2 regions of the Paenibacillus sp. sptzw28 genome follow, and region 1 is predicted to be linked to the other one. Evidence: a T-box and tRNA genes for the amino acid it is inferred to sense, from the RefSeq annotation. Region 1 holds a T-box; the other holds one or more tRNA genes.
The links. The T-box of region 1 lies ahead of trpS (tryptophan--tRNA ligase). A T-box ahead of a tRNA ligase gene usually reads a tRNA of that ligase, here a tRNA-Trp.

Region 1 (15,528 bases):
AAGCTTCCGCAGCCGAACGAGCCGAAGAATCCGTTCAGGGGGAAGACGGTACGGCCGATAACGAGACCGGGTCCGAGGAAAACGGCAGCCATCCCTTCCGGTCGATACCATGGCTCGTTTACACGCTGCCTGTTGCAATGAGCTGTGCCCAGGGCATTCTATCGTTCGAGCTTCCACTTATGGCTACAACACAGGAGGCAATGATGACGACCGGCCTGCTCTTCTCCGTAGTCAGCCTCGGAGCGCTTATTACGCTAAGCATGCTGTTCCTGAACCGTTTGTCGCCATTTATGCGTTCGCTCTGGGGGGCGTTTATGCTTGCTCTGACCTATTTTGCGATCGCAGCGGGCGCCCCGCTTCCTTTTTATATGCTGCTCCTGCTGCTCGGCATGGCCAAAGGGGTTATATTCCCGGCGCTGTCATCCCTGCTCATCGAACTGAGCGGCGGTGTTCGTTATGGGCGGACCTTCTCCATACTCTCGATCGCCTTCTCCGTCGGTGCGTTCATCGGGCCGATGCTTGCCGGACAGCTGCGGAATTATATTTCGCCGTATTACATTGCATTCGTGGCTCTTATGATCGCAGTGTCGTTACTGCCGTTTCATAACTTTCGCCCGGGCAGCGCAAACGCCCATTTCACCCGAACCGGTTAGCGGCAGAGGGCGTCATTATCCCCGCTATCGTCCTGCCGGACTGTCTGAGTTTCCAGCCTGACTGTTTTCACCCCTCCGTCTCCCGGCGGCTTGCTCCTCGGCAAGCCGTCTTTTCGCTGCCGCAATTATTCGGTTACAATAGCCTTAGAGGTGAAGATATTTGGATATCGCCATTATTGTAGAAGGAAAAAACGACCGCACCCGACTTCGCCGAGTACTGACAGAAGAGGTTCCGATCTTCTGCACATACGGTATACCAGGCGCGGGTCAAATTGACAAGCTCCGCCGCCAGGTGGGTGACAAGCAGGCATACTTGTTTACCGATAACGACGCTTCAGGCAAGCGGATCCGCGGCATGCTGAGGGATGCCTTTCCCGACGCCGACCATATCTATACCCGCAAAGGCTACCCGGGCGTAGAAAGTACACCGGAACCTTATCTCATCGAACAATTGGAAAAAGCGGGCCTGGAGGCGTACATCGTGTACCCGCCCCCGGATCCCGCTCCGTGGAGTAAAGAAGATTTGTTTTAAACGCTTCACTTTATTCAAATATTCAGCACATAGATCACGAACGTTACCGTCAGGATACTAAGCACCGTCGATACAAGTACGGATTGCGAGGCGAACTCCGGCTCGTTATCGAACTCGACGGCAAGCAGGACGCTCGAGAGGGAAGTCGGCACGGCGGAAGAGACGATTAACGCTTTCGCCATTAACCCGTCAATACCGATCGCCCATACGATCAACGCGGCGAGCAGAGGGCCGAGGATAAGCCGCAGGCCGCTCGACAGCAGCACATCTCTGAGCATCAGGCTCCGCCAGGACCACTTCATGCTCCCAAGCTGAACGCCAAGCGTGATCAATGCCGTACCGATAAATGCATCGGCCAAATAATCAAGCGGCGTCGACATAAAGCCGGGCAGCGGTATGCTGTATCCCCGCATCAGAAACGCCAGCGGGATCGCATATATAACCGGCTGACGTGCAATCGTCCTCAAGACGAGCGGGCCGCTGCTCCGGTGTGCATTAACGCTGTAAATTCCGTACGTATTAGGCACAAGAGACTGCATCATCATGATCAGGACCTGCACCGAAAGCGTAAAGGGATTCCCCGCAAAAACAAGCTGATTAAGCGGAATGCCGTAGTTGGCGCTGTTATAGAACAGGACGCTGTTCCGCATCGCGCCCACCATCCCGCCCTTGTGACCTCTCAGAGCGACAACGGCTTGGGCGGCGCCGAACATCAGCCCCATGAAGACCGTGAAAAACAGCAGCACCTCTCCCACAACCTGAAGCGATATATCCGTCGTGTACAATAATTTAAAAATAATTGCCGGGGAAAACAAATAAAAATTCAGCTTGGACAGCGTTTTAATGTCTAAAGAAAACGCCCGCTGCAGTGTGACGCCGAAGGCGATCATAACCGAAAGCGGGAGCACATTGTTCCATAATATCGACCAGAGGACCGTCATGTCATTCCCCTACTGATCCACCAGCGCATTAACTACTTTGACGATATTGTCCGCATTCTGCGTCTCGTCTTTCGCGCCGATCATCGCCTTGCGTACCGAGCCTTGGCGGTCTACGAACGTGATGGCGTCGGCATGTGTGAAATAACCGTTATTATCCTTGATAAGACCGAGTCCGAAGCCCTTCATCAGTTCCTTGGTCTGTTCCTCGCTGTCCTCACGCAGGAACTTCCAACCGTTGGAATCGATATCGAACTTGCCGGCGAACTTCCTCATCGCTTCCGGCGTATCGCGCACCGGATCAAAGGTGATCGAGAGAAACTCGACATCTTTCCCGAAGGTTCCCTGTTCTTTGAGCTTATTCTGGGCTTGCGACATCAGAAAAGTCGTCGGTGGACATACATCCGGACAATTGGCATAGAAGAAATAAATGACGCGCACCTTACCGTTTGTATTCTCAAGCGAAACCTTATTGCCGTCCAGATCCGTAAGCTCAAAGCCCGGCGCCTTATAATTCTGGTCCAGATTCGGAGCGGCTTCCTTCGTGGAAGACAAATACAAATAAATCCCCATTGCCGCGCATAATGCCAGCACAGCAATTTTAAAAGCATGCTTCCGTGCAAAACTCATTCCTGCGGTCCCTCCCGGCCCGGATACACTGCGTACGGTTTACATCACGCCGTTCGTATCCGCAATCATTACAAAGAAGACAAGCATCAAATAACTAATCGAAATAAAGAAATTCGTCTTGGCCCATTTCATATCGTCCCGGGCACTGAGTCCCATTATCGTATGAGCCGCCCAAAACAGCCCGCCGATTATGGACACTATCAGAAAGAAATAACCGACGTATCCGTACGTATACATAAACACGCCCGTCGGGATTAGCAGAAGTGTATAGGGAATCATCTGCAGCTTCGTGCGGCGGATGCCTTTCAATACCGGAAGCAGCGGAAATCCCGCCGCACGGTATTCTTCAACGCGTCTGATCGCCAGCGACCAGAAGTGCGCAGGCTGCCACAGGAAGAGCAGCGCGAACAATATCCATGCGCCTGCGTCAATGTAGCCCGTCACTGCGCAGTAGCCGATCACCGGAGGCATCGCACCGGAGATTCCCCCGATGGAAGTGCTCCATGTAGACGTGCGCTTCAGCCACATCGTATAGATAAAGACATAGACGAAGAATCCGAGCAGTCCCAGCCATCCGGTAAGAGGATTAACCAGCGTAAACAGCACTCCGATCCCGATGACGCCAAGCGCGATTCCATAGATAAGCACACCGGCAGGATTCAGCCGCTCCATCGGCAAAGCGCGGTTCTTTGTCCGTTCCATCTTCTTATCGAGTTCACGGTCCCAGTAATTATTAATTACACAAGCCGATGCCATCGTAAGTGCCGAACCGAGCAGCATATAAAGCAGCAGCCACCAATTGATATGATCCCATTTGGAAGCGACCCAGAACCCGCCGAACGCCGCAATCGCATTAAGCCGTATGATGCGCGGTTTTGTCAGGGCCACATAATCTTTAAGCACAGCCAGCCTCCCCGTTCCGATCCCACATGGGCGAGATACGCCCATCATATTTGTTTTTAAACCGCTCTAATCATACCGAAAAAACAAGCTGTTGACAATGTTCGCGCCCCGTGTTCATCAATTTGACACCGCTTGGCGAAACTGAGCGAATCTCCGCGGCCCGAAAGTGTAACGCAGCCAAAAACAGAGCGTCCGATCTTGATATGGAACCATTTTGCTTATCCGTCAATACACTATCATTGTGGTCAAAGGCCCAGTTGAACGAAAGGAAGTGAGATAGTCCATATATGGCGGTTGTTAAAGCAAAATCCGAAGACATCAAGCTCCTCGCCCGTCTATTGCGCGCGGAAGCGGAAGGCGAAGGCGAACAGGGCATGCTGATGGTCGGCAATGTCGGCGTTAACCGTGTTCGGAGCAACTGTATTGATTTCAAAAATATCCGCAGTATTCCGCAAATGGTTTTTCAAAGCCCGGGCGGATTTGAAGCCACGCAAAAAGGTTACTTCTATCAGAAAGCCCGCGAAAGCGAGATAACATTGGCGCGTCGAGTCGTGAACGGCGAACGCCGGCATCCCGCTACGAACTCGCTGTGGTATTTCCGGCCTACGGGCGGATGTCCTGCCGAGTGGTGGAATCAGCGGCTTATCGGAAAGTATAAGGCGCATTGCTTCTATGTCCCGACGAGAGCGGATTGCCCCGGCGTATACTAAATAAGCACACGTTAATTGGTTATGTTTGGTCACACTGACGGCAGCCGCGATCAGGCTTAAATGGATCCCGGTTGTCAGCAAAGAAAGCGAGGAAATGGAAACATGTCGAACGGTTACGGGTATCAAAGCACGGTGAGTACGGCTGGCATGGGCGGCTATCCGGAATATGACGATTATGAATACAATTATCCTTACCCTTCACCTCAGCAGTTCCCTTCGGCTGCTGCAATGCCTATGCAGATGCAGATGCCTATGCAGATGCCGATGCAGATGCAGATGCCGATGACGGCAGGAGCCGGAATGATGCCGCCCAGCATACCGAGCGGTTCGTTCGTCACGCCGGCGGGTGGAAACGTAGTCGCAGCACCGGCTGCCGAAGAATCCTATGTTGAGAATATTTTGCGAATGAACCGCGGCAAGATGGCTACTTTTTACATGACATACGAGAACAACCGCGAGTGGAACGCCAAGGTTTTCCGCGGACTGATTGAAGCCGCAGGGCGCGACCATATCATACTCAGCGATCCGTCCACCGGAATGCGTTATTTGCTGCTTACGCTGAATCTTGATTACGTCACATTTGACGGGCCGATTAACTATTCATACACATTCCAGGGACAGACGATTACGAACATGACGCCGATCACATCGACTGCCGGCGGGGGCGTCGGTGGTCAAGTTACGATGGGCCGGTAATCGGCCGAAACGTCCAGGCATGAATTTTCGCGGTGCCTCCGGGCACCCAATCCGCCATGATCCGCCAAGAAGAACGCTCGCTGCAGCGTTCTTTTTTCACGGCTTCGGCGCCAGGCTCGTCCTCTGACTCCCATATTTCAACGAACAATAACGGCTGGTCGGTACCTTCGTAGAGCCTGAACTCGTTCTTTTCAGCAAGCTTTTCCGCTATCCAGTTCCGATACCTTTCTTCATAAATGGCGTCAATACGATATTCAATAAAACAAATGTGCATAAAAATCGTCCCCCCGTTATAAACACCCACGATTCAGAAAATACTTAAGCGTACATATAGAAGTATAGCACTTCGAAGGCGAATGCTTGGAAAAACTACGTTTTCCGCATTCAAGAAGGGTTTACGGATTCGACAAAGAACTTTAAGCTTAGGGTACAATGACAGCTTTGATAACTTAAGGAGGAACTTATTCATGGACAGTGGGACGCATTTGGTCATGGGACTCGGACTCGCCGGGCTCGCTTCAATCGACCCTGTTATCGCTTCCGACCAAACCGTTTACGCCGCCGTACTGATCGGTACGGTAGTCGGATCCCAGGCTCCGGATTTCGACGGAGTTCTCAGATTGAAAAGCAATGCCGCTTATATAAAAAATCACCGCGGAGTTTCGCACTCAATTCCCGCGATTGCGATCTGGACGATCGCCATTACATTAATGCTGCAGGCGTTCTTCGGGTTCTCGATACCATGGCTTCACCTCGGGGGATGGGTGCTTCTGGCCGTCGTCATTCATGTCTTCACCGATTTGTTCAACACCTACGGGACGCAAGCAGCGCGGCCGTTCTCGGAGAAGTGGATATCGTGGAACATCATTCACATCTTCGATCCCGTAATATTCACTTCGCATCTTGTAGCCATCCTGTTGTGGGCGCTTGCGGTGGCAGATCCCAGGTTTATTTTCCCGATTCTTTACTCGCTGCTAATCGTTTACTATATCTGGCGGACCGCTGCGCATCGTACACTGGCCAGGAAGCTGAGAACGTTGGACACTGACAGCCGGGAGAGCGACCGGTACGTGCTTATTCCAACGGTATCGCTCTACGACTGGAATGTCGTCAAGCAGCGTGACGACGGCAGCTTTATAATCGGCGACTTCCGGCGCGGCAAGCTTCGGTGGGTCGACCGCGCCAGGTGCTCCGAGCACCCGGCCGTTGAACAGTCAAAGAACGATCCCTCGATACAATCATTTCTGTATTTCACCTCATTCGCCTGCGCCGAAGTGCAGGAGCATTCGTGGGGCTTCGAGGTTCGATGGTCGGACGTCCGCTACCGCCACCGAAAGCAGTATCCGTTCGTCGGCGTACTGCTGATGGATAGTGATTATAAGACACTCGGCTCTTATGTCGGTTGGCTGAGCGACGACCGATTGCAAAAACGTCTGCGAATGAATACGTATTGACGGAGCAGGGCCCCTTCTTGCACAATAGAAGGGGCCCTGTGTGCGCTTAAGTAAGCAATCGCCGGGAAAAAGGAAAAGCTCAAGGTTTCCCTTGAGCCATTGCCTTGTAAATCAAAGATCTGCTTTGCCTTGGATCGACTTAGCGGAACTGCGATTGTCCGGACAGTTGTTGTTCGGCGATTTGAACAAGCTTACGGGTGATGTATCCCCCGAGCGAGCCTGCGTCACGAGTCGCCATGTTGCCGTAGTAACCGTCTTGAGGAATTTGGATTCCTAGCTCTTGCGCTACCTCGAATTTCATTTGGTCCAAAGCTGCACTTGCTTGAGGTACGACCAGCTGATTGCTGTTACGGTTTTGTCCTGGCATGTGGAATTTCTCCTTTCATCCTCTTCACGATTGTGTGTTGCAAGCTTGCAAGCTTATTATGATACGTTTGTGAAAAGAATATGCTTTCAACTTTAATGAATTTCAAAAGAAAAGGAGCAAATCGATTATGAGTAAGCCAATGGCTCTTCTCTTCGCCGTTGTATCTATGCTGTTAATGAGTGCTACCGCTGTTTCCATCAGCTATAATGGATGGATCGCCGCCTTGTTCTTTATACTGACAATCGGCTGCATCGGCTCCGGATTTATAGTAAGCGCCAAAATGAGACGCCGCAGACAGGGGTAATTCCCCTATCCGCGGCGTTATTGTTGCAGGTATTCAGTTATCTCTCCACTTTCCGTTCAACCCGGAAGAAGAAATCCCATCCGTTCCTTCACATCGCGCAGCGTTCTGTTCGCTTTCTCCGATACCTCATCAGCGCCTTGCTTCAAGATATCGTGAATCGCTCCCGAGCTTCGAATCTCCGCATATTTGTGCTGCAAAGGCTCCAGAGTCGCTACGACATGCTCCGCAAGATCCTTCTTAAACGCTCCATAGCCCTGCCCTTCGTAACGCGTTTCAATTTCGCTCAGCGTGACGCCCGCACAGTGAGCATATATACTCATCAAATTGCTCACCTCCGGCTTCTCCGCCGGATTGTATTTCACTTCACGGCCTGAATCCGTTGTCGCTCTGCTGAGTTTTTTGCGAATCACATCCGGCGGATCAAGCAGTGCGATATAGCTGCCTGGATTCGGATTGCTTTTGCTCATTTTTTTCGATGCGTCATCAAGCGACATGATTCGCGCTCCGACCTTCGGGATATAAGGATCGGGAATCGTAAAATAATCGCCGTAGCGGGAATTAAACCGCTGCGCAAGATCGCGTGTCAGCTCCAAATGCTGCTTCTGGTCGTCTCCGACCGGTATCAGATCCGCGTTATAAAGTAATATGTCGGCTGCCATTAACGCAGGATAGACAAACAATCCGGCACCGACCGAATCTTTACCCGCCGATTTGTCTTTAAACTGCGTCATTCGCTCCAGCTCTCCGATATAAGTGAGCGTCGTCAGCAACCATCCCAGCTCGGCATGAGCGGAAACGTGGGATTGCGCGAAAATGCTCGCTTTTGTCGGATCGATGCCGGCAGCGACAAACAGCGATGCCACCGATTCCGTCTGCTCGCGCAGTGCTGCCGGCTCCTGCGGCACCGTAATGGCGTGCAGATCGACGACCATGAAGAAGCATTCGTGGGTTTCCTGCAGCTTTACGAAGTTTTGCATTGCTCCGATGTAGTTACCGAGCGTCAGCTGCCCGCTCGGTTGAATGCCCGAAAGAACTCGCGGCATAGTTATATCCTCCCTTACTCGCTTTTATCGTTATTTTCGAACGCAAAAAGGCCCTTCGCCGAAAGGGACGAAGGACCGTGGTGCCACCCTAATTTGCCCGCCTAACTGCACTGAATAAGCGCGTTCGACAAGCCTTCATGTTCCATAACGCGGAACGAAACGGAGATGCATACGGACGATCGTACGCTCGCTTTCCTCATCTCGGCTCCAGGACCCATTCGGCATCGGACACTTGCTCCGGTTCGCACCAACCACCGGCTCTCTGAAAGCGTACATCCGCGCTTACTTGTTCCCTTCATTGCAGTTATGAAGATTATACCTCTCGGGGGGGAATTGTCAAGTAGGGGTATACGCCCCCCTTGAAGCTCCCATTACCCTCCCGTTGACCATCTCTCCTTCCACTTCCACTTTTACTTTTGCTTCCCCCCTAATTCCCCCGGAGGGGGACCCCTAAGGCCCCGGCCCTCTGGACACCCGGAAAGTAACACGTGGGATGTACAGAGACAGCCCCTGCGTGAGCGCGTTCGCGGATCCGCTTTCGTCCCTCACGGGACACGCTTGACAATTTGGCCCACCCGTTCGCCCTGGTGTCCCTTGCGGGACTTGAATAACGTTGGCGCCACAGACAGCCTCTCTGGCCGATGCAGTAGCACCAGTGATACTATTTGCACGCTCGGCCTTCGCTCGGGCCAAGCTGCCTCAGGGGACTTTAGGAGGACTCAATAAAAATTGTCGCCAATGGTTGTCCTGTAGACGCATCAATGAGCATAACCTATACTAATTTAGATGCTAGTAGAGAGGAGTTTATACGGTTGAATATCGTTTACCGTCTGGGAACACCGCTGCTCGCCGTAGGGTGTCTTGTTATGTTGGCCCGTATTTTAACCGCTGGCGGCTTTACCGATCTTATTCTGGCCAGCCCGTCCCTTCAATCCTTCAAAATACTTTTTATCAGCATCATATTAGAGGCATTTCCCTTTATTCTTCTCGGCGTGCTTGTTTCCGCCCTGCTGCAAGTATTCGTCTCCGATACTGTCATCGCGAGGCTTACACCGAAAAATCCGGTCGTGGGCGTTCTGTTCGGAAGTTTGCTCGGACTGCTGCTGCCGCTGTGCGAATGCGGAATGATTCCGGTCGTACGCCGGTTGATCCGCAAAGGAATGCCGGCCTACATCGGGATTGTCTTCATCTTCGCCGGACCCATTGTCAATCCAGTCGTATTCGCATCTACCTACACCGCATTCAGATCGCAGCCGATGATGGCTTACGCCAGAATGGGACTCGCCTTGGCTGTCTGCATTATGCTTGGCTTGCTGCTCTACCGCTTCATGAAAAAGAGCCCCTTGAAGCTGGAAACACCTTCGGCGGCGTCCGGTCCGAGTATACATGCTGCCAGGCACAGCCATGGCGACAATCGCAGCTCGAGCAGCTGGCGCGGACGTGTCCGGGCTACGCTGGCCCACGCTTCGGATGAATTTTTCGATATCGGTAAATATTTGATTATCGGCTCGCTTCTTACGGCTCTCGTCCAAACGGTGCTGGACCGAAGCTTGCTGACATCGCTCAGCGATCAGCCTTTGACAGCCAACATTTTCATGATGGGCTTTGCTTTCGCGATTTCGCTTTGTTCCACCTCGGATGCGTTCGTCGCCTCTTCATTTAACGGGATTTTCGGCTCTGGCCCACTTCTTGCTTTTCTCGTATTCGGACCGATGGTCGATCTGAAAAGCACGCTTATGCTGCTTTCCTCGTTCAGAGTTAAAGTGGTCGTTGCCGTCATTGCATTCTTATTTGCAGCGATCCTCATTGGATCGATGATTGCGGATAAGCTCCTCTTTAGCTCATAATGCCGGATAAAGGCTACACTTCTTCATGAAAGGAATCGTGCTGATGTCAACCGACGACCGGAGAAGGCTGATCCATCATCTGCTGCGCGCTGCCGTGATGAGCGGATTCGCCGTTTATATTGTCTACCTCGTTCGTACCGACAGCTTATCGCTTTATATCGCTCCGCGCATGGAATTATATGTGAAGCTTTCTGCCATCGGGCTCTATGCGACCGCGATTTATCAAGTCTATGCCGCATTCAGGGTATGGATGGGCTATGAGGCCGCAGAATGCGATTGCAACCATGAGCCCTCACCATCACTAGCCAAAAACACGCTTATTTACGGGCTGTTCGTGCTTCCATTGGCCCTCGGTTTCCTCCTGCCGGAAAGCACACTCGGGAGCTCGCTTGCAGCGAAGAAAGGGGTGAGCTTCTCCGGCTCGGGAAAGACGGTGCCGGCCGCGGCCGCCGGAACGGGAATAAGTGGGCAGAGCGAGCCCGCTGCGGATAGCCGGAAGAACCTTGACGAATTGTTCCCTGCGGATGAATATACGGCGGCGCATGCGAAGCTTGGCAAGCAGTTGTATAAGCAGGATACTATCGAAGTGCCGGATGAGCGGTATATTGAGACGTTGACGACGCTTGACTTGTACCGCCGTAATTTTGTCGGTAAAACGGTTGAGATCAGCGGGTTTGTGTACAGACAGAACGGGATGAAGAAAAGCGAGTTTGCCGTAAGCCGCTTCGCGATGAACTGCTGCTCGGCGGATTCCGTACCATACGGCCTTATGGTCGACTACCCGCGCGCGCCTCTTTATAAGAACGATGTCTGGCTTAAAGTACGGGGAACGGTTACGGAAAGCACGTTCGACGGCAACCCGATTATCCTGCTTAAAGCACGGCAAATTCAAGTCATTGAAATGCCGGACACTCCCTACGTTTACCCCGATTACAATTTTGGCTCGTAAAAATAAAACTGGAAATTATTTCAGGACTTCTTATGAATTCCATATTGTATAAAAGGTTCCAACAGGAACAATAATAAGGGCCAAGACAAATGTAAGGGGGTGAAATACGATGGCAGGACAATCCCGCAACAGCAATCAGCTGGTCGTACCTCAGGCAAGCGCGGCTCTTGAGCAAATGAAGTTCGAAGTAGCACAAGAGTTAGGCATTCAAATTCCTCAAGACGGTTACTACGGCAACATGGCAACTCGCGATGCAGGCGCACTTGGGGGCTATATTACCCGTAAGCTCGTTCAAATAGCGGAGCAGCAGCTAGCAGGCCGATTCACCCGCTAATATGAAATACAAAAAATGCTGCCGCGCGAACGGGCAGCATTTTTCTTTTGTCAATGGACGGTTATCGCGTTAGAGGCTATCCCTCAAGGCCTGCTGCGAATACTTGGGCTGGTAGCGGAACATCCCGTTAGCCAAATTATAATTGGATTCGAAGAGTATGCTGGCCGACCAGGCGCCTGAGCTTGAACGTACGGAAAAATCATATAATATTTCTCCATGCGTCCAATTGCGTTTGAGCTTAAGCGAATCGATCGCCATTTGGCGAAAGGCCTGTACCTGAGAGACGGTCATCCCCTGTTCCGATTGACCGATCTCCCCATTTTTGCTTTCAATGGGATTGTGCCGAACCCCGTATTTACCGACTGCATTGTTACGAATATGTATAATGACGGTACCCGCTACAGCGTGAACAAGCTCCTCTTCCAGCTGCCTAAAAACAAAATCCACTTGCCGTGCCAATGACATCGTCTCCAAATTCATTTTAACCCCGCCTCCTGCCACACATTTTTTCTTGAAGTTTCCAACTGATGCTTCAGGCCCATTATATGACAGCCTTGTAGTTCATTCAACATATTTTTTTACAAAAACCTTACAGTAAAGTAGCACTTTCGACTTCTATTACGTTAATCAACTCCTTCTTTCGACTTGATACGATAGTAATAGACGAATATAGACAAAAGTTCCAGCGGTGCTATAATAAGATTATTCCAATAAAAGGGGAGCTTACCACGATGCAATGGTTTAATTCCTTATCGATACGCAATAAGCTTCTGCTCGGCTGCTATGCCATTGTCGGTATTTTCTCGATCGCACTTCTCCTTGGCTTGATTGCCACCGGCGGCAGCATGCTTCTCGGTTTCATCATCATCGCAATTGCGGCTGCGATAACCTTTCCTCTTGTTCGCGTAATTGAGAGAGCGCTTACATCTTCAATTGACGAGATGAGTTCGATCGCTTTCAGTATCGCAAAGGGCGATTTCACCCAGAAGGTGGATATTTCATCTTCCGCATCGCTCGGTGAGCTGGGATACTCCTTTAACAGTATGGTTGACAAGCTTCGCGATATTTTGAAGGAAACGTCGAATATCGCCCGCATCGTGAACGATACAAGCAGAAGCATTTTTGAAAAAAACAATAATTTGAAATTGGTCATGGAGCAAGCAGCCCTCTCGGCAGGAGAGCTGGCAACCGGCGCCAATCAGATCTCTGAAGATGTCGGCGAAATGGCCGAGTCAATTCGGGAAATCGAAGATAAAGTTGAGGCTTATGCCCGTTCGACTACAGAGATGAACCAACTGTCGGAGCAAACGCTTGGACTCGTGGAGAAAGGCCGGCAATCGGTTGAAAGCCAGTCCGCCGGCATGCAGCGAAATGTGGAGGCCACCTCGAATGTGGCCGCTACAATTGAGGATTTGGCGCGTAAGGCCGAGGGAATCTCTGTGATTACGCGAACGATCTCGGATTTGGCCGAGCAGACTAACCTGCTGTCACTGAACGCTTCAATTGAAGCGGCGCGGGCCGGCGATCACGGTAAAGGGTTTGCCGTAGTCGCCCAGGAAGTGCGCAAGCTTGCCGAGGAATCGACCTCTTCGACCAAAGAGGTATTTACTTTGGTTCGCGGCATCGTCAGCGGAGTTAATGAAGCTATAGATAACATCAAGATCAATGAAGAGGTTGTTCAGCTGCAAAACCAGCTCCTTCGCGAATCGGAGCACATTTTCTCCGAGCTTGTAGCAAGCGTTAATTTTATTACGAAACAGATTTACCAGTTCTCAAACGAAAGTAACCAGATGCTCGAGAGCAGCCGTAAAATCTCTGCAGCCATCCAAAACATCTCGGCAATTACTGAGGAGTCCGCCGCGGGCACCGGGCAGGTATCTGCTTCGATGAATGAGCATATCGGGTCAGTGCAGGCAGTCGTCGAGGAGACGGAGAAAATGCAGCAGGTCGTCTCGCAGCTTCAGCGGACTATTTCGATTTTTAAAGTGTAACGTTTAAATGGCGCACCCCCTAAGCCTACAGGCTGGGGGGTTCTTTGCGTGAGGCTTGTACCAGCAAACGGGAAATTACAATATGCTTCCACGCAAGCCGATTCGTTTATATAATCAATACATGAATGATGAGAGGAAGTTGCATTATGACAGAGCAGAATACCATGAAAGCCGTTGGATTAACCCGTTACCTGCCTATCGGGCATCCGGAAAGTCTGGTAGATATTAATGTGGACAAGCCTGCTGCAGCCGGCCGCGATATTCTGGTAAAAGTACAAGCAATCTCGGTCAACCCGATCGATACCAAGGTCCGTGCTCCGAAAGACCAGACGGAACAGGTCCCTCGAATACTGGGCTGGGATGTTTGCGGCATTGTGGAACAGGCGGGCGAGGACTGTACACTATTCAAATCCGGAGATGAAGTTTATTACGCAGGTACGATCAATCGTCCCGGCGGTAACAGCCAATACCACGTCGTAGACGAGCGGATTGTCGGGCATAAACCTAAAGCTTTGGATTATGCCGAAGCAGCCGCTCTCCCGCTTACTGGAATTACTGCCTGGGAAGCGCTGCATGAACGGCTGGGGATTCCTACTGAGCAGGATGCAAACGAGGGCAAAGCCATTCTTATTATCGGGGCGGCCGGAGGGGTAGGCTCGATTGCCACTCAGCTGGCCAGTCAAGCCGGACTGACTGTTATCGGGACAGCTTCTCGTTCTGAGACCGCCGAATGGTCCAGGCGGCACGGTTCCACTTATCTCATCAATCATTACCAGCCGTTTATGCCGCAATTAATGCAATTCGGTCTTGATTCCGTTCAGTATATCCTCTGCTTGAATGCCACGGAGCAGCATTGGACACATATGGCGGAGGTTATTTCCCCACAGGGGAAAATATGCTCTATAGTGGATGCGAAGGACCCGCTTAACCTGAATGTTTTAAAAAGCAAAAGCGCCTCATTCGTATGGGAGTTCATGTTTACAAAAGCGATGTATAAAACTGCCGACATGATTGAGCAGCATCATATTCTGAACCGTATTGCGGAGCTTGTCGACTCCGGCGACATCGAAACTACAATGACCGAAAGGCTTGCTCCGATTAATGCAGCCAACCTGCGCCTGGCTCATGCAAAGATAGAAGAAGGCGCAACGATTGGAAAAATCGTACTCGAAAACTGGGATTAACAAATGACAAGCACCTTCAAGCGCCGGTTGTCGAGGCTCCATGAGGGTGCTTGCTTTTTTAGGGCCCTTAATAATTCCCGAGAAAAAATTGAATGATCTTATCATGCAGCCCCGGAAGTCCTTCATGGCCGAAATCCGGAAATATTTCGAGCCTTTTGGGCGCCGTGATTTTATTATATGCGGCAAATTGCGTGGATGGAGGACAGACGGTATCCATCAGTCCGACCCCCAGCAGCACGTCGCCTCGGACACGATCGGCCAAATGCTGGATATCGATGTAGCCGAGCTTTGTGAAGATCGCATTCTCCCTTACATGCTGCGGGTCAAAATGACGGAAATAAGTGCGCAGCTCTGCGTAAGCATCCTTGGCCAAATCCATTTCCCATACGCGGCGGTAATCGCTTAAGAACGGATAGACAGGCGCCAGCTTGCGTATCCGAGGCTCAAGTGCGGCGCATGCTATTGTTAATGCCCCCCCCTGGGACCACCCGGTTGCAAATACCTGGCCGGGATCGACCTCGGGCATACTCATAACGATGGAAGCGAGCTGTGCTGTATCAAGAAATATATGTCGGAATAATAGATTGTCCGGTTCGCCGTCAAGTCCGCGTATGATATGGCCGTGATGGGTACTGCCAAGTACGCCTCCGATGTCCTGCGACGGCCCCCCTTGACCTCTGCAATCCATGGCGAACACCGAAAACCCCAGAGAAACGAATGCAAGCCGGTCGCTCCAATCGCCTGCATTGCCCGAGTAACCATGAAACTGAACGACTGCAGGATGCGGCTTATCCGCATGGCGTGGACGGGCATACTTTACATGGATACGGGCTCCCCGCACGCCGGTGAAGTACAGGTCGAAGCATTCCGCTGCCGGCGTCTGAAAAGCGCTGGGCACTAACTCTACTTGCGGATCGGTTTCACGCATCTCTTCAAGTGCTCTCGCCCAGTATTGGTCAAAATCGGCGGGACACGGATTAATTCCTGTATACG
Region 2 (15,528 bases), 210 kb from region 1:
GAAGGGCCATCGCTCAACGGATAAAAGCTACCCTGGGGATAACAGGCTTATCTCCCCCAAGAGTCCACATCGACGGGGAGGTTTGGCACCTCGATGTCGGCTCATCGCATCCTGGGGCTGAAGTAGGTCCCAAGGGTTGGGCTGTTCGCCCATTAAAGCGGTACGCGAGCTGGGTTCAGAACGTCGTGAGACAGTTCGGTCCCTATCTGTCGCGGGCGTAGGAAATTTGAGAGGAGCTGTCCTTAGTACGAGAGGACCGGGATGGACGTACCGCTGGTGTACCAGTTGTTCCGCCAGGAGCACCGCTGGGTAGCCAAGTACGGACGGGATAAGCGCTGAAAGCATCTAAGCGTGAAGCCCCCCTCAAGATGAGATTTCCCAATTCGTAAGACCCCTGGTAGACGACCAGGTTGATAGGTTCGAGGTGGAAGCGCAGCAATGCGTGCAGCTGACGAATACTAATCGGTCGAGGGCTTATCCTACGAACGTTCACCTGAACGTTCACTTCGCACGCTGCTCTTAGGTTAACGTAAGACTAAAGGGGTTTCACAACTGTTCGTATCCAGTTTTCAGGGTGTAATTAACCCGAAATATCGTTCCCTGATAGCTCAGTTGGTAGAGCACTCGACTGTTAATCGAGTTGTCACAGGTTCGAGTCCTGTTCGGGGAGCCATCTGGAGAGCTGTCCGAGTGGTCGAAGGAGCACGATTGGAAATCGTGTATACGTTAACCGCGTATCGAGGGTTCGAATCCCTCGCTCTCCGCCATGTGGCCCGTTGGTCAAGGGGTTAAGACACCTCCCTTTCACGGAGGTAACAGGGGTTCGAATCCCCTACGGGTCACCAAAATAGTTCAAAAAGGTACAAATTAGGACTTGCAATGAGCAGGGCAAATGAGGTATAGTAGTACTTGTCGCTCATTACGGAGGCTTAGCTCAGCTGGGAGAGCATCTGCCTTACAAGCAGAGGGTCGGCGGTTCGATCCCGTCAGCCTCCACCATTAAACTGCATAAGCAGTATTCATAACGACGCGGGGTGGAGCAGCCCGGTAGCTCGTCGGGCTCATAACCCGAAGGCCGCAGGTTCAAATCCTGCCCCCGCAACCAACTTTACCTTCGGAGTCATCCGAGAACCATAATGTGGAGCTGTGGTGTAGAGGCCTAACATGCCTGCCTGTCACGCAGGAGACCGCGGGTTCGAATCCCGTCAGCTCCGCCATTTTCACCAAATGGCTCGGTAGCTCAGTCGGTAGAGCAGAGGACTGAAAATCCTCGTGTCGGCGGTTCGATTCCGTCCCGAGCCACCATTTAAGAATTGAATATGCCGTTGTAGCTCAATTGGTAGAGCAACTGACTTGTAATCAGTAGGTTGGGGGTTCAAGTCCTCTCGACGGCACCACTCATGGAGGATTAGCGAAGTGGCCAAACGCAGCAGACTGTAAATCTGTTCTCTGACGAGTTCGGTGGTTCGAATCCATCATCCTCCACCAGTTTACCTTAGGGGCATAGTTTAAAGGTAGAACAGCGGTCTCCAAAACCGTTAGTGTGGGTTCAATTCCTGCTGCCCCTGCCAAAAGGTTCATATGGCGATCGTGGCGAAGTGGTTAACGCATCGGTTTGTGGATCCGACATTCGGGGGTTCAATTCCCCTCGATCGCCCCATCATACAAATTATAAGATAAATAAAAGATTGGGGATTAGCCAAGCGGTAAGGCAACGGACTTTGACTCCGTCATTCCTAGGTTCGAATCCTAGATCCCCAGCCATTTATATGCGGAAGTGGCTCAGCGGTAGAGCATCGCCTTGCCAAGGCGAGGGTCGCGGGTTCGATTCCCGTCTTCCGCTCCATTTTTTTTTATTTCTGGCGCCATAGCCAAGTGGTAAGGCAGAGCTCTGCAAAAGCTTTACCCCCAGTTCGAATCTGGGTGGCGCCTCCACAATCTTCAACAATCGTGTGCCCTTAGCTCAGCTGGATAGAGCGTTTGACTACGAATCAAAAGGTCAGGAGTTCGAATCTCTTAGGGCACGCCATTAATTTGCCGGTGTGGCGGAATGGCAGACGCGCGCGACTCAAAATCGTGAGGGAAACCGTGGAGGTTCGAGTCCTCTCACCGGCACCATACATAGAAGTTGTAACCTGATGGAATTGCATCAGGTTTTTTTTATTTTTAACAACGAGCATGAATCTATGCGTGCTCCACTTGGGTAATTCAGGACCGTACGCGGAATCAGTGTGTATGAGAAGGTGATATTAAAGACCCTTTCACTTGGATTAATAACTGTGCGTAGCCCTTTCGGTCCATGGGGTGGGTCCACTCCCCGACCCAAGTCTAGGGAGAAAACCGTCGCGAGTCCGTTTTGAAACGGCTGGAAAACACCTACAATAAATACATAAGCAAGCGATGAAACAACTTCAAGCGCAGCGACGTAATGAAAAGTATAAAAGTTCTGAGGGAAGGCGGTGACAGTAAGAATGAATGGTAAATCGGTGTTAGGTGCGTTACTTGTTATTGCAGGAAGTTTGATGGTGATGAAGTTTATCGGGATTAATCTCAGCTGGATTTTCAGTTTGTTGATGCCTTTCATCTTGATCGGTCTTGGAGTCGTGGGAGTCAAAAATGACAAGAAGCTCATCGGTGGCATTCTCATCGTAGTCGGAGCATTTATGCTGATTGGCAAGCTTGCCGGAATTATCGCGTTGCTGCTTGCGATCGGAATTATCTTATGGGGAGTTTCAATGTTCAAACGTCGTAAACACGTTTAATTAAATACTTAGTAATCGTAATAGATTCCGGATTAAGGAGGTTTATGCATGAGTATTATCCGTAGGGTCCGTGACATTACAGTGGCGACACTAAATGAGCGGCTGGAGAAAGCGGAAGATCCTGTTAAGTTAATTGACCAATTCTTGTGGTCGACAAGGGAAGATATTATTCAAGCTGAGCGATTATATCAGCAGTATGTGGGACACGGGAACTACTTGAAGTCTCAATGGCTGCAAGCGGAGCAGCTGAGAGACAAGCGTGAACAACAAGCAATGACTGCCCTTAAAGCAGGGGAGGAGCATGTAGCACGAATTGCACTTACAGATAAAGCGACCAGCGAGGAACGTGCTGCTCAGTACCGTGAATTATACGAACAAACACAGCAGAACGTCCGGGAGCTGGAGGATCAGCTTCGAGAGTTGCGGGCGGAGTATCAGGCTGTTTACGATAAACGTGAATACTATGCAGCTCGGATGGAATCCCTGCGCCTTCAACAGCGGATGAACGCACGGTATAACGGCCTCGGGCAGCAGCCTGGGCAGCAGCCTGCAGGCATGTTCCGCAGGCTGGAGGATCGGATCAGCGATATGGAGCTTGAAGCAAAAAGCCTTCGCGATTTACGCCGGGCTGGACAGGAATTTATCGTCGAGGCGGGTTCGACTCTGCAGTCCGTCATCGAGCGCGAAATGGAACAATTGAAACGAAAATTGCAGCAGGAAGGATGGAAATCGTCATGAGGAAACTGTATCGGTCGCGCCGCGATAAGAAGCTGTTCGGTTTGTGCGGCGGTATCGCCGAGATGCTGAATGTGGACGCGACACTGCTGCGGATTCTTCTGATTGTCCTGACCGTATTTACAAGCGGTGCATTAATATTGGTATATATTCTTGCCGGCCTCGTTGTACCTAAGGAACCGAACATATACAGCGGATTCGGTCCCGGCAGCTTTGGACCCGGCGGTTACGGCTCCGGCGGCGGATATAATGGTGGTTGGAATAACGGCCCGGGCTTTGGCTCGCAAAACAATGGTCAAGGCTTTGGCGGACCTTATACAAATACACCTCCATCCAGTGGTCCGTCGGCTGGACCTGCCAGTTGGCAGCAAGGACAATCGGCATCAAATTTGGATGCCATGATGGAAGATCTGGAGAAAAAAGCGCTCCGTCGTGAGATAGAAGAACTGAAAGCAAAATTAGCCAAGCACGAGAAGGGAGAGTTTTAACTATGAGTATTTTTAAGCGAATGAAAGATATGACGAAAGCTTCTCTTAACGAGCTGCTCGACAAAATGGAAGATCCTGTTGTAATGTTAAACCAATATCTGCGTGATATGGAGGCGGAAATTCATCAGGCCGAATTGACGGTTGCCAAGCAAATGGCAAACGAGCGCCGTATGAAACAGCGTCTTGACGAAGCGTTCCGCAGTGCCGCAGACCGTGAGACGAAAGCTGAAACTGCGATTCGCTCCGGCCAGGAGGAGCTTGCACGGAAGCTTTTGGAAGAGAAAATATTCTTCGATCACAAAACGGCCGAATATACGGATATGCATGCCGCAGCCAAAACGCAGGCCGAAGAGCTTATGCTGCAGCTCCATGGTATGAAGGATGAGTTCTACCAGCTTCGGAATAAACGCAATGAGCTGGCAGCGCGTGCACAGATGGCAAAAGCGAAGAAGCAAATGGCGCAAGTAACGACGGTTCACTCGATCGAAAGCGGCAGCGCTTCACGGGGCTTTACCCGTATGGAAGAAAAGATTATGCAGCTGGAAGCGGAAGCTGAAGTGATACGTGTCCCATATACGTCTTATAATGGTCCATCTGCCGTTGGCACAGTAGATCCTTCGAAGCAGTTGAAGGTCGAAGAGCAGCTTCAAGCACTGAAAAACAAATTAAACCCTCCGTCAGCCGAGTAGGGTTGACTGGGAAGACTAGGTACGACGATTGACCTTCCGAGTTGTTTTCAGCCGGAATAGAAATCGAAGGGTTTGCAAATGGATAAGCCAAGACAGTATGCGCTTCGCGAATGAAGCCTCTGTCTCTGGCTTGTTTCCATGGTTACATAGAGAGGGGCATATACCCATGGCTGACCAATCGCCTTCGGATGAAGCAAGCGTCAATATGCGTAGTGAACAAGGGGACTCGGGGAGACAGCGTCAAGCGATGCATCCTTATCGGAATGCGCGAGGAGGCCCGCCGCTTAATCAACCCAGGGGAAACGCTGCAGAGACGGTGATATGGCTGCTTGTCATCATTGGCTTGATTGTTCTCGTTATGCAAGGTATGGGCTACATCAAGGTATTCGCCTTGCAAACAAAAGCCGCAGCGATCGGTTTGACCATTATAGGGCTCGCGCTTATTGCCGCGGCTGGATACAGTTATTTTCAGGGAGTAAAGCTGAGGGCGGCGGTCAAGCGGTTAACCGACCAACAGCGTCGGAAGAAACAGAGGGTAACGCTTCCTTCCGCTGAAGACACAACTGAAACATCCGAGGATTTCTCGGAAGAGGATGAGGTATGGACGGAACAGGTTCGTTTCTCTGCCGTCATTGAAGAACGGGAAAGGCTCGCGCGAGAGCTTCATGACGCTGTAAGCCAGCAGTTGTTTGCCATATCAATGACCGCGACAGCAGTCAGCAGAACGCTTGAGACGGATTGGGAGAGAGCCAAACGCCAGGTGCAGCTTATTGAAGAAATGGCCTCCGTCGCTCAATCCGAGATGCGGGCATTACTTCTGCATTTACGGCCGGTGCATTTGGATGGCAAAAATTTGGGTCAAGCGCTTCAGATTTTGGTTGAGGAATTAAAGCAGAAGGTACCGATCGCCATAACGCTTGATGTGGACGATTCAATCAAGCTTGCCGCTGAAGCGGAGGACCATCTCTTTCGAATTGCACAGGAGGCGCTTTCCAATACGCTTCGACATTCCAAAGCGGACCAGATGAGTATTCGTCTACACAGCATAGGCAAGAATGCACAATTGATTTTCCAGGATAACGGAGTTGGGTTTGATTTGGAAGAGAAGAAGCAAACGTCATACGGACTGCTTACAATGGAAGAACGGATAAATGTCCTGGGGGGCTCGATGCAGCTGGTTACCGCACCCGGTCAGGGCGTCATCATTGACATACGCATACCTGTTACAGCCATGGTTTTATAAAAGGAGGGGAGATCCACCGGATGGAGGCTCTGGAAAATAGGAACGCATTGAATCAACCGATTAAAGTGCTTCTCGTTGACGACCATGAGATGGTTCGAATTGGTCTGGCCGCTGTTCTCAACACCGAGGAGGGAATTGAAGTGGTCGGCGAGGCGAGCAATGGAATGGAAGGTATTCGACTCGCTCAGGCATACAGGCCGGAGGTTGTCCTTATGGATCTGGTTATGGAAGGCATGGACGGCGTTGAAACGACACGGAAGCTTCTAGAGCTGTACCCCGACTGTAAAGTGATTGTGCTCACAAGCTATCTGGACGACAGCAAGATGTACCCGGTTATTGAGGCGGGAGCATTCAGTTATCTGCTCAAAACATCGCGAGCAACGGAAGTCGCCGATGCGATCCGGGCGGCAGCTCGAGGGCAATCGGTTCTTGAATCGCAGGTTGCGATGAAGATGATGAACCGTTTCCGGCAGCCCAAGGCAGATTCTGTTCGTCCGCCTCACGAACAGCTCACGGAACGGGAGATGGACGTTTTGAAATGCGTGGCTAAGGGTCAATCGAACCAGGAAATCGCCGATACTTTATTTATCGGGATTAAAACGGTCAAATTTCACGTGACGAACATTTTTGCCAAGCTTGGTGTGGATGACCGGACGCAGGCTGCTATTTATGCACATAAACATGGCTTGGCCGAGTAAATAGATAGGGTACGTAATGCAGAGCAAGCCGTTCCGGAATGACCGGGGCGGCTTTTTGTATCTAAGTAGGCAAGCAAGTCGAGCGGCTGGAAACCGGCCGGCACATGCGCCAAACCATTTATTTGTTATTCGCCGCGGAGACTATCCGAGAATGGATAAACGCATATATAGAGTCCAACTCGCTGATGTCGAAATGGGGAATATCGAGGGTGGATGGAAACGGGTCGGCCGCTAAAAGTGAATCTTCACCTTTGATAGTTGGATTTATCGATGTTGCATTAAGGGCTGTATTGGCTTCCGGCCATAAAATAGCGGCAGACCCATTGGGACTCGTTAGCTCACGTAGAAGCTTGATGTCTGCCGGCTCCCGGATGAGAATCAGCTTAGGATATGCCTCTTGCTTGAACCCTTCCACAAGAACGATATCTGCGTTCCCCATCTGCTCAAGTAAAGAATGCAGCGATTCCGGACGGCTTCGCAGTATGGCGCTTCGATTGGATGAACTAATCGCAGTGATGTCGGCACCTGCCGCTTGATGCTTCCATGTATCGGTGCCCGGCGTATCCATGGTAAAATCGTGAGCATCGTGCTTTACCGTTCCGACGGTATAACCCGCGCGCTTGAAACGCTGAATCAGACTCGTAATGAGCGTTGTTTTACCGCTGTTTTTATAGCCGACGACCTGAAGGACGAACTGGTGGCGCGGAAAATCGCGGTTATAATTTTGTTCAGTCAACATTAATCAGCTCCTTGCGGGATGAGGATTCCCTGTTTTATTTAAATGTACCATATTTTCATGGGATTAACTCTTTAAGTGGAGCGGATCGTGAACTTTTGGTACAATATAGAGAAGAGATGACCGAAGGAAGAAACCGGATATTGCACAAGGCTGCCGGTTTCACCTTGGACGACAACCAGGAGGAGACCGATTGTGCAGCAGCTGCAGGGAGCTTCACGTTTTAACAGGCGCGCAGTTAAGGTGGGGGATGCGATGCGCCTTGTGCTCGAAGCGGCCTTGCCAGGACTATGCGAATCTGTGCCGCTGTGGCAGGCCGCCGGCCGGCGGCTGTCGGAGCCGCTGACGGCGACGAGCGACTGGCCGCCCTTTGCGCGCTCGGGACTGGACGGTTATGCCGTCCGCAGCGCAGATACGACGCAAGCGACGCCGGATTCCCCTTCGTCGCTGCGCGTGGTTGGTACGGTTGCCGCCGGCGGTGTAACGCCGGCGATCGTGGAGCCGGGCACCGCCGTGCGCATTATGACCGGCGGGGCGGTGCCCGAGGGCGCGGACGCTGTCGTCATGCTGGAGCAGACGGCGGACGCGGATGAAATCGGGAGGTCGGTGGTGCGGGTGAAACGCGCCGCCGCGACCGGGCAAAACATTGCGCGGCCCGGTGAGGAGTTTCGCCGCGGCGGCGTATTGGCGGAGCCGGGCACTCTTATCCGGCCGGGCCACATTGCACTGCTGGGCACGTTCGGCTACGCTGAAGTGCCGGTCTTCGCGCGACCGCGCGTCGCGGTGCTGGCGACGGGTGCTGAGCTGCTGCCGGTTGCGTCGCCGCTTGAGCCGGGCCGCATCCGCGACAGCAACAGTGCCATGGTGGCGTCGATGGTTGAGCAGAGCGGCGGGACGCCGGTGCTCGTCGGGCGGCTCCCGGACGATCCCAATGCCGTCGTAGGCGCGCTGGCCGCAGCGCTGGAGCAAGCGGATATGGTCGTAACAACCGGCGGTGTATCAGTAGGCGACTTCGATGTTATGGCTGACATTATACGCGGAATTCGGTCCGATGGCCTAACCGGCGGTCCGGACAGACTTTTGTTCAATAAAGTAGCGATGCGTCCGGGCAGCCCGACGTCAGCAGCTGTAATGAACGGCAAACTGTTGTTTGCCTTATCCGGTAACCCCGGCGCTTGCTTTGTCGGGTTTGAGCTTTTCGTTAGGCCTGCTATACTAATGCTGCAGGGTGTAACGATGGAGCAATCGCTCCCAAGAGAAGTGACAGCCAAACTTGCGGCTGATTTCGATAAAGGGAGCCCGCATGAACGGTTTGTGCGGACGCGCCTGTATGTGCGGGAAGGTGTCTTGTACGCCGATCCGCTTGCATTTAACAAATCGAGCATGATGGCCTCGATTCCCGAGGCTGACGGCCTGCTTCGTATTCCGGCGGGACCGGAAGGAGCGGCAAGAGGATCGCTGGTTCATGTCATTCAATTATGATCCGATTAATAAATTGTAATTTCAACGATGAACAACCCGCCTTCATGCCAGCGCATAAAGCGGGTTTGCTTTATTTCATGCAGCTTCTTATACCCGGTAGTTAACGAATAGGCCGTTGGTTCTGAGCTGCAAATAAGACTGCCCGGACGGTTCGTATGTCCGCAACGACTGGAACCCGCTTGCCGAGGGGCTCATAATTGCAGCGGTAGGCAGATGTTCAAAACGGGAAAGCAATTGCGCTATTTGAGATGCTAGGCCGCTGGGCCCGCGTAAAGTGCTGCGCACTTGGTCGGGCTGTTCCGCTAACGCAGCATTGAGAAGGTCCCCATCCAGCTTCCATTCACCGGCTCCCGATCGCGTAATCCCGATCCGCTGAGCTGCAGGGGCCTTCAGTGCGTCATCGATGATATGTTTTAACTCGGGGCTCAAGTAGGCGGAAGAGGATAAGAAAGTTTGATTTAGTTGATTCGCCTGTTTAATCAGCGAATGCAGCTGCTTGGCAATCGATTTGCCTTCTTCAGCGGCACCTGGCATATTGCCCGTTTCGGAAGCTGCCGCGTTTTCTGCTGCTATGGAGTTCGCCGCCTCATGGAGATGGGTGCTTTGCATAAGCCACGCGGACACGCTTTCTGCCGCCGATTGTATTACTTTTTCGACGGTGTCCGGCAGTTTGGAGGTTATAGCCTTGGGGAGCGAACCTCCCCGGTAATAGGAAGGTCGGCGCTCGTCCATGAACGGATATTTTGCATAGGCAATAAGACGCTGAACAGGATAAAGCGTTTTACGGGAAACCCGGTCAATTTGATTTGGCATCGCCATCACTACTCACCTCCACTTAAACCTTTGACAGCTCAATTTTAGTATTAATTTACCGAAAAGTCGACTTTCTTGCCTTTATGTAGGAAGGGACGAGCCGGTGAAAGCAAAAGCCCGAAGTCCTACCTCAATATCGTGACTTGGATAGGTCCCCGGGCTTCTCCTTTTATTCACAGCGGCGGCGGCTGCCGTATAAACCAGCGTCTATAGAAGCAAAAATAAAAAGGCGATAAGCGCCAAGTCGATTGCGAACGCCTCGGCATAAGGACTATAAGGCGCAAACCCATTGTACGGATAATACGGGTCATACGATTGCGTCTCCGCCTTATCCGTCTGCAGCGTTTGCACCGTTTTCCCGGTTTTCCGGCCTTTTTTCTTGCTTTTGCTCTGAACGTGGGTTATCCCGCCCGCTGTTCCTACAGATGCGGCGCTTGAATAACCCTGATTCTCATTGAGCATTAGCCGGCCTCCCCGGCAGCTGCTGAGAATTCCGACGTGGCGTTGGCCTTCCTTGGTTACGATACAAACCGGCATACCGCAGAACTTTTCAATGTGTTCCTCGTGGAGCGGAAAGATAGGTTCCATCCGTTGTTAACACCTCCCCTGAATTCCTTGCAACAGTGTATTCACCTAGGGGCGGTTGCGTATGGATATTTACCCATTCTTATTTCGATTTGAAGCTTTGGGCTAAGGGAGTGAGCATCTTGCCGCCAAAAACTATTTCGCAAAAACCGTTATCCAAACGAACAGGAAGAAGCGGAATTTTGATAGCCCTCCTGATTATAGTAACTGCCGCCTGGTGGACTATGGGGAATAAGCGGGAGAATTCGGTCAAAGAGCTTTCTCAGAGCATGCTTCTTAGCGACCTGTCGACCGTTTGGCATTGGTGTGAGGATGAGCTTGTCGGGGGTTCGCGGCAATCGCGATGGTCCTTCCGGTGGGATGGACAAGGTATGCAGGTGAATACCGGGGTATTGGCGAATAAGCTCGGCATTGCATTAAAGCAGACCGACAATGAGACGTTACAAGGCGAGGCTGATATGGAAAACGGCCGGGTTAAAATATCCTTGTGGATCCATGTTCAGGCCGGATCCAAGCAGCAGCCTGCAAAGGAAAGTACAGAGCCCTCGCGAGGCAATGGAACGCCCGTCCAAGCGGTAATTCTCATGAAGCCGCAGGATGGAACCGATCTGACTGAAATCACCGCCGCTGCTTCGCATGTTCAGCAAGCGGTTTCCGCTGCAGATTTCACCTTTGCCGGCAGCTTCGCCGTCAGGGGAGAGCCTGCCAAAGCGGCAGCTGCGAGCCGGATAGCCGATATGGCCCACGCGAAGCGCCAGGAAGTGTATAACGATGGCCAAACCGACAGCGTAACGTACTTTACCCCCGAATTGAAAACGGCGGTCAAAAGCGGCAGCAACAGCGTTAATCTGCAAATGGCTGAGATACGCGCGACGGGTGGCGGCAGGCGGCAAATTGTAATCGGCGTTCCATTGATTACGGGAGATTATACTGATCCGGATTAACGTTTTCTTCAGGCCTCGATCAGTTTTTTTTATGGGCGCATGAATGGCATCTCTCGCCTTGTTATGCTAAACTACATAACATGATCAATACGGTTGTACTATACAAAAATACATAAGAGAGAATGAGGTAATGACCGACGTGAGCAAACACGAATCAATTGCCGCAGCGGGTGCGGTTTACTATTTATTTGGCGCGACAGGCGATTTGGCGCGGCGGAAGCTTTTCCCTGCGCTCTTCAGCTTATATAAAGAAGGAAAATTGGCCGAAGATTTCGCTGTGGTAGGACTTGCCCGCAGACCTCGGACCAATGATCAGTTCCGCGCTGACGTTAAGGAGTCCATCAACGAGTTTTGCAGATACAAACAGGGCGATGACGAAACGTGGACTAAATTCGCTGAGCATTTTGTTTATATGTCGCTTGATATCAACAATTTGGACGGCTTTCAGGAGTTGAACAACCTTACGGAAGAACTGGATGCCAAGTTTGATATTCCAGGCAACCGACTATTTTATTTAGCGCTTGCGCCTGAATTGTTCGGACCGGTTTCATTGAACCTTCGCGACGGAGGCTTATTGGAATCGAAAGGCTGGAACCGGCTTGTCATCGAGAAGCCGTTCGGCTACGATTTGCAATCGGCGCGTAATCTCAATGAGCAGCTCAGTCATGTCTTTAAAGAAGAAGAGATTTTCCGTATCGATCACTACCTAGGCAAAGAAATGGTGCAAAATATAGAGGTTCTTCGTTTCGCGAACGCGTTTTTTGAACCGCTCTGGAATAACAGTCATATCGCTAACGTACAAATTACTTTGTCTGAGACAGTCGGTGTCGAGGAGCGCGGCGGTTATTATGATAAGTCGGGTGCACTGCGTGATATGGTGCAGAATCATATGCTGCAAATGCTGGCGATGATCGCTATGGAGCCCCCGAGCAGGCTGCATCCGGAAGATATCCGTGACGAGAAGGTAAAAGTGCTTCGTTCGCTCCGGCCGTATTCGGCTGCCGAAGAAATCGACAAGCACGTCATTCGCGGCCAATATGTGGAGGGGACAGCCAAAGGCAAGCCTCTTACGGGATATCGCCAGGAGGACTCGGTAAACCCCAACTCTGCGACGGAGACTTACTTTGCTGCCCGGGTATTTGTAGACAATTTCCGATGGGCTGGTGTGCCTTTCTATATCCGTACGGGCAAGCGGCTTCCGGTAAAAACAACCGAGGTCGTAATTGAGTTCAAAAATGTCCCGAATAACGTTCTGTTTGCCCGACGTAACGAATTGGCACCGAACCTGCTTGTCATACGGGTCAACCCGATGGAAGGCATCTACATCAAGTTTAATGCAAAGAAGCCGGGAGTCGATAATGTCATACAGCCCGTGTCGATGGAATTTTGCCAAAGCTGTCAGATCGGCCTGAATACCCCGGAGGCGTATGAGCTCCTTATATATGATGCCGCTCGCGGCGAGTCGACCTATTTTACCCGCTGGGATGAAGTGTCGCAGGCGTGGTCATTTGTCGACAGAATCGCCGAAGCTTGGCGCGATGGTAGTTCAAGCCTGCAGTTTTACCCTGCGGGATCATGGGGTCCGGAGCGGACCGACCAGCTGTTGGCCGAGGACGGATTCCACTGGTGGCCGGTGAACGGTCAGGACGAAGATAATGTCATTTGGATCTCGGGTGGTCCGAAATAGGGCAGTAGGAAGCTTGCGAAGCTGCGTTTTGCTCCGCAAAACGCCAAGCAAATGCTTACGAAGCTGCGTTTTGCTCCCGCAAAACGCCAAGCAAATGCTTACGAAGCTGCGTTTTGCTCCCGCAAAACGCCAAGCAAATGCTTACGAAGCTGCGTTTTGCTCCCGCAAAACGCCAAGCAAATGCTTACGAAGCTGCGTTTTGCTCCCGCAAAACGCCAAGCAATGCTTACGAAGCTGCGTTTTGCTCCGCAAAACGCCAAGCAAATGCTTACGAAGCTGCGTTTTGCTCCCGCAAAACGCCTGAGGAGGTACCATTCCATGCTCAAAATATATGATATCTCCATGACAATTCAGGAGAGCATGCAGGTCTTCAACAATAAAGAAGAGAAAAAACCGAAAATAACGAATATTACAAACCATGAGAACGGCCAGGCCGTGTATGAATCCCGCATCGACATGAATGTTCATTCCGGAACGCATGTAGACGCTCCGCTGCATATGCTGGAAAACGGCGAGACGATCGAGACGATCGGCCTTGAACAGTTGATTGGCCATGCTCGTGTTGTTGATCTGACACATTGCGAAGAGTATATTACTCGTGCCGACTTGGAACCGCTTGGACTGCAGAAGAACGATTGGGTTATATTTAAAACGCGCAATTCCTTCAGCGAAGAATTCGACTTCAACTTTGTTTTCCTTCGGGAGGACGGCGCCCGTTATCTGGTCGAACTGGGTATCAGGGGCCTCGGGACGGATGGGCTGGGCATTGAACGCGCTCAAGCGGAATATCCCACTCACCGCTCGCTATTCCGAAACAGTATCATTATCGTTGAAGGACTGCGGCTTAAGAATGTGCCTGCCGGCACTTACTTTATGGCTGTGGCTCCGCTTAAGCTGACAGGTATCGAAGCTGCTCCGGCGCGTGCATTTCTGATCGGCGGCATGTAAATATGAAGGGAATAGGGTAATGAGCAAAACGTTGACAGATGAATTAAAACAAGAAGTCGGAAAACGGCGGACATTCGCGATCATCTCTCATCCGGATGCGGGCAAAACGACGCTGACCGAGAAACTCCTGCTCTTCGGGGGAGCTATCCGACTAGCCGGAACGGTGAAAGCGCGCAAAGCGAGCCGGCATGCGACGAGCGACTGGATGGAAATTGAGAAGCAGCGTGGTATTTCGGTCACTTCTTCCGTGATGCAGTTTGACTATAACGGCCACCGCGTCAATATACTGGATACACCAGGTCACCAGGATTTCAGTGAGGATACCTATCGGACGCTCACTGCGGCAGACAGCGCGGTCATGTTGATCGATGTCGCCAAAGGTGTAGAGGCGCAGACAATCAAGCTGTTCCAGGTGTGCCGCAAGCGTGGCATTCCGATTTTCACTTTCATTAATAAATTGGACCGTGAGGGACAAAGCCCGTTTGATTTAATGGAAGAGATCGAGCGCGTGCTTGGTATCCGGGCCGTACCGATGAATTGGCCCATCGGCATGGGAAGAGAGCTATGCGGCGTATATGACCGCATGAAAAATCAGGTTGAACTGTTTCAAGGCGATGACCATTCGACGATTTCCGTACGGCCTGTGTCGGATTATAATGATCAGGTTATTCGGGAGATGGCTGGCGACTACCTTCATGACCAGCTGGTTCAAGACTTGGAGCTGCTTGATGTCGCCGGGGACCAGTTTGATTTCGACAAAGTTCGGGCGGGCGAGCTGACGCCTCTGTTCTTCGGAAGCGCGGTTAATAACTTCGGTGTCCAGACGTTCCTGGAAAACTTCTTGCAGCTCGCGCCTTCACCGACTTCACGCAACACGACAAACGGTTCAGTGGAGCCGACCAGCGAGAAGTTTTCGGGGTACATTTTTAAAATCCAGGCGAATATGAACCCGGCGCACCGCGACCGAATCGCGTTTCTCCGAATTTGCTCCGGCCGTTTCGAACGGGGAATGAGCGTCAGGCATGTGCGCGCAGGTAAAGAAATCAAGCTTTCGCAGCCGCAGCAATTCCTCGCCCAGGACCGCGATATTGTCGAATCTGCTTTTCCAGGCGACATCATAGGATTATTCGACCCCGGGATATTCCGCATCGGGGATTCTCTGTCACAGGGAAGCGACATCGTGTTCGATGAGCTGCCGACATTCTCGCCCGAGCTCTTTGCTAAAGTTACCGTTAAGAACGCACTCAAGCACAAGCAGTATCAGAAGGGTATCGATCAGCTGACGGAAGAGGGGACAATCCAGGTTTTCCACTCGACCGGTAATTTTGATGAAACGATACTTGGTGTAGTAGGACAACTGCAGTTCGAGGTGTTTGAACATCGGATGCGCGCTGAATACGGCGTTGAAATACAACTGCATCGGATGCAGTTCCAGTTTGCCCGTTGGATTGTCGATGAGAAGGTCGATCCTTCGAAGTTCCGGATTAACTCTTCGCTGGTGAAGGATAAGAAAGGCAACTACGTGGCATTGTTTGAGAACGAGTACGCGATGCGCACGGCGATGGATAAGAACCCGACCTCGAAGTTTCTCGAGATGGCTCCCTAAAACAGCACACAAAAGAAACGATTAACTCCTTCCATAACGACGGTGTTAGCGAATATCGAATATTCTCTATAAAGAAAGACCCCGAGGCGCCAAATTGGCGATTCGAGGTCTT

Region 2: it encodes a tRNA-Trp, which carries the amino acid that the T-box ahead of trpS (tryptophan--tRNA ligase) is inferred to sense. The anticodon was not compared.

The regions. Positions count from the first base shown of each region.
Region 1 is NZ_CP080545.1:4,897,058-4,912,585, forward strand. Features, by position in the region: gene KZ483_RS22425 (MFS transporter) at 1-653, shown strand, start outside; gene KZ483_RS22430 (DNA primase) at 814-1,185, shown strand; gene KZ483_RS22435 (AEC family transporter) at 1,200-2,126, opposite strand; gene KZ483_RS22440 (SCO family protein) at 2,136-2,753, opposite strand; gene cyoE (heme o synthase) at 2,793-3,656, opposite strand; gene KZ483_RS22450 (cell wall hydrolase) at 3,944-4,366, shown strand; gene gerQ (spore coat protein GerQ) at 4,469-5,062, shown strand; gene KZ483_RS22460 (hypothetical protein) at 5,046-5,336, opposite strand; gene KZ483_RS22465 (metal-dependent hydrolase) at 5,530-6,516, shown strand; gene KZ483_RS22470 (alpha/beta-type small acid-soluble spore protein) at 6,656-6,883, opposite strand; gene KZ483_RS22475 (hypothetical protein) at 7,011-7,187, shown strand; gene trpS (tryptophan--tRNA ligase) at 7,244-8,230, opposite strand; T-box leader at 8,291-8,538, opposite strand; gene KZ483_RS22485 (permease) at 9,043-10,077, shown strand; gene KZ483_RS22490 (TIGR03943 family putative permease subunit) at 10,103-11,026, shown strand; gene KZ483_RS22495 (alpha/beta-type small acid-soluble spore protein) at 11,136-11,360, shown strand; gene KZ483_RS22500 (O-methyltransferase) at 11,430-11,840, opposite strand; gene KZ483_RS22505 (methyl-accepting chemotaxis protein) at 12,092-13,351, shown strand; gene KZ483_RS22510 (zinc-binding alcohol dehydrogenase family protein) at 13,498-14,535, shown strand; gene KZ483_RS22515 (alpha/beta fold hydrolase) at 14,603-15,528, opposite strand, start outside.
Region 2 is NZ_CP080545.1:5,105,381-5,120,908, reverse strand. Features, by position in the region: rRNA gene KZ483_RS23585 (23S ribosomal RNA) at 1-482, shown strand, start outside; tRNA gene KZ483_RS23580 (tRNA-Asn) at 598-673, shown strand; tRNA gene KZ483_RS23575 (tRNA-Ser) at 677-767, shown strand; tRNA gene KZ483_RS23570 (tRNA-Glu) at 771-845, shown strand; tRNA gene KZ483_RS23565 (tRNA-Val) at 924-999, shown strand; tRNA gene KZ483_RS23560 (tRNA-Met) at 1,029-1,105, shown strand; tRNA gene KZ483_RS23555 (tRNA-Asp) at 1,141-1,217, shown strand; tRNA gene KZ483_RS23550 (tRNA-Phe) at 1,230-1,305, shown strand; tRNA gene KZ483_RS23545 (tRNA-Thr) at 1,322-1,397, shown strand; tRNA gene KZ483_RS23540 (tRNA-Tyr) at 1,403-1,488, shown strand; tRNA gene KZ483_RS23535 (tRNA-Trp) at 1,498-1,571, shown strand; tRNA gene KZ483_RS23530 (tRNA-His) at 1,585-1,660, shown strand; tRNA gene KZ483_RS23525 (tRNA-Gln) at 1,690-1,764, shown strand; tRNA gene KZ483_RS23520 (tRNA-Gly) at 1,772-1,846, shown strand; tRNA gene KZ483_RS23515 (tRNA-Cys) at 1,862-1,935, shown strand; tRNA gene KZ483_RS23510 (tRNA-Arg) at 1,953-2,029, shown strand; tRNA gene KZ483_RS23505 (tRNA-Leu) at 2,037-2,118, shown strand; gene KZ483_RS23500 (LiaF transmembrane domain-containing protein) at 2,472-2,762, shown strand; gene KZ483_RS23495 (PspA/IM30 family protein) at 2,811-3,500, shown strand; gene KZ483_RS23490 (PspC domain-containing protein) at 3,497-3,985, shown strand; gene KZ483_RS23485 (PspA/IM30 family protein) at 3,988-4,674, shown strand; gene KZ483_RS23480 (sensor histidine kinase) at 4,841-5,917, shown strand; gene KZ483_RS23475 (response regulator transcription factor) at 5,938-6,615, shown strand; gene mobB (molybdopterin-guanine dinucleotide biosynthesis protein B) at 6,734-7,354, opposite strand; gene KZ483_RS28735 (hypothetical protein) at 7,450-7,578, shown strand; gene glp (molybdopterin molybdotransferase MoeA) at 7,547-8,833, shown strand; gene KZ483_RS23460 (hypothetical protein) at 8,921-9,652, opposite strand; gene KZ483_RS23455 (hypothetical protein) at 9,854-10,234, opposite strand; gene KZ483_RS23450 (YwmB family TATA-box binding protein) at 10,354-11,175, shown strand; gene zwf (glucose-6-phosphate dehydrogenase) at 11,306-12,862, shown strand; gene KZ483_RS23440 (cyclase family protein) at 13,181-13,810, shown strand; gene KZ483_RS23435 (peptide chain release factor 3) at 13,830-15,416, shown strand.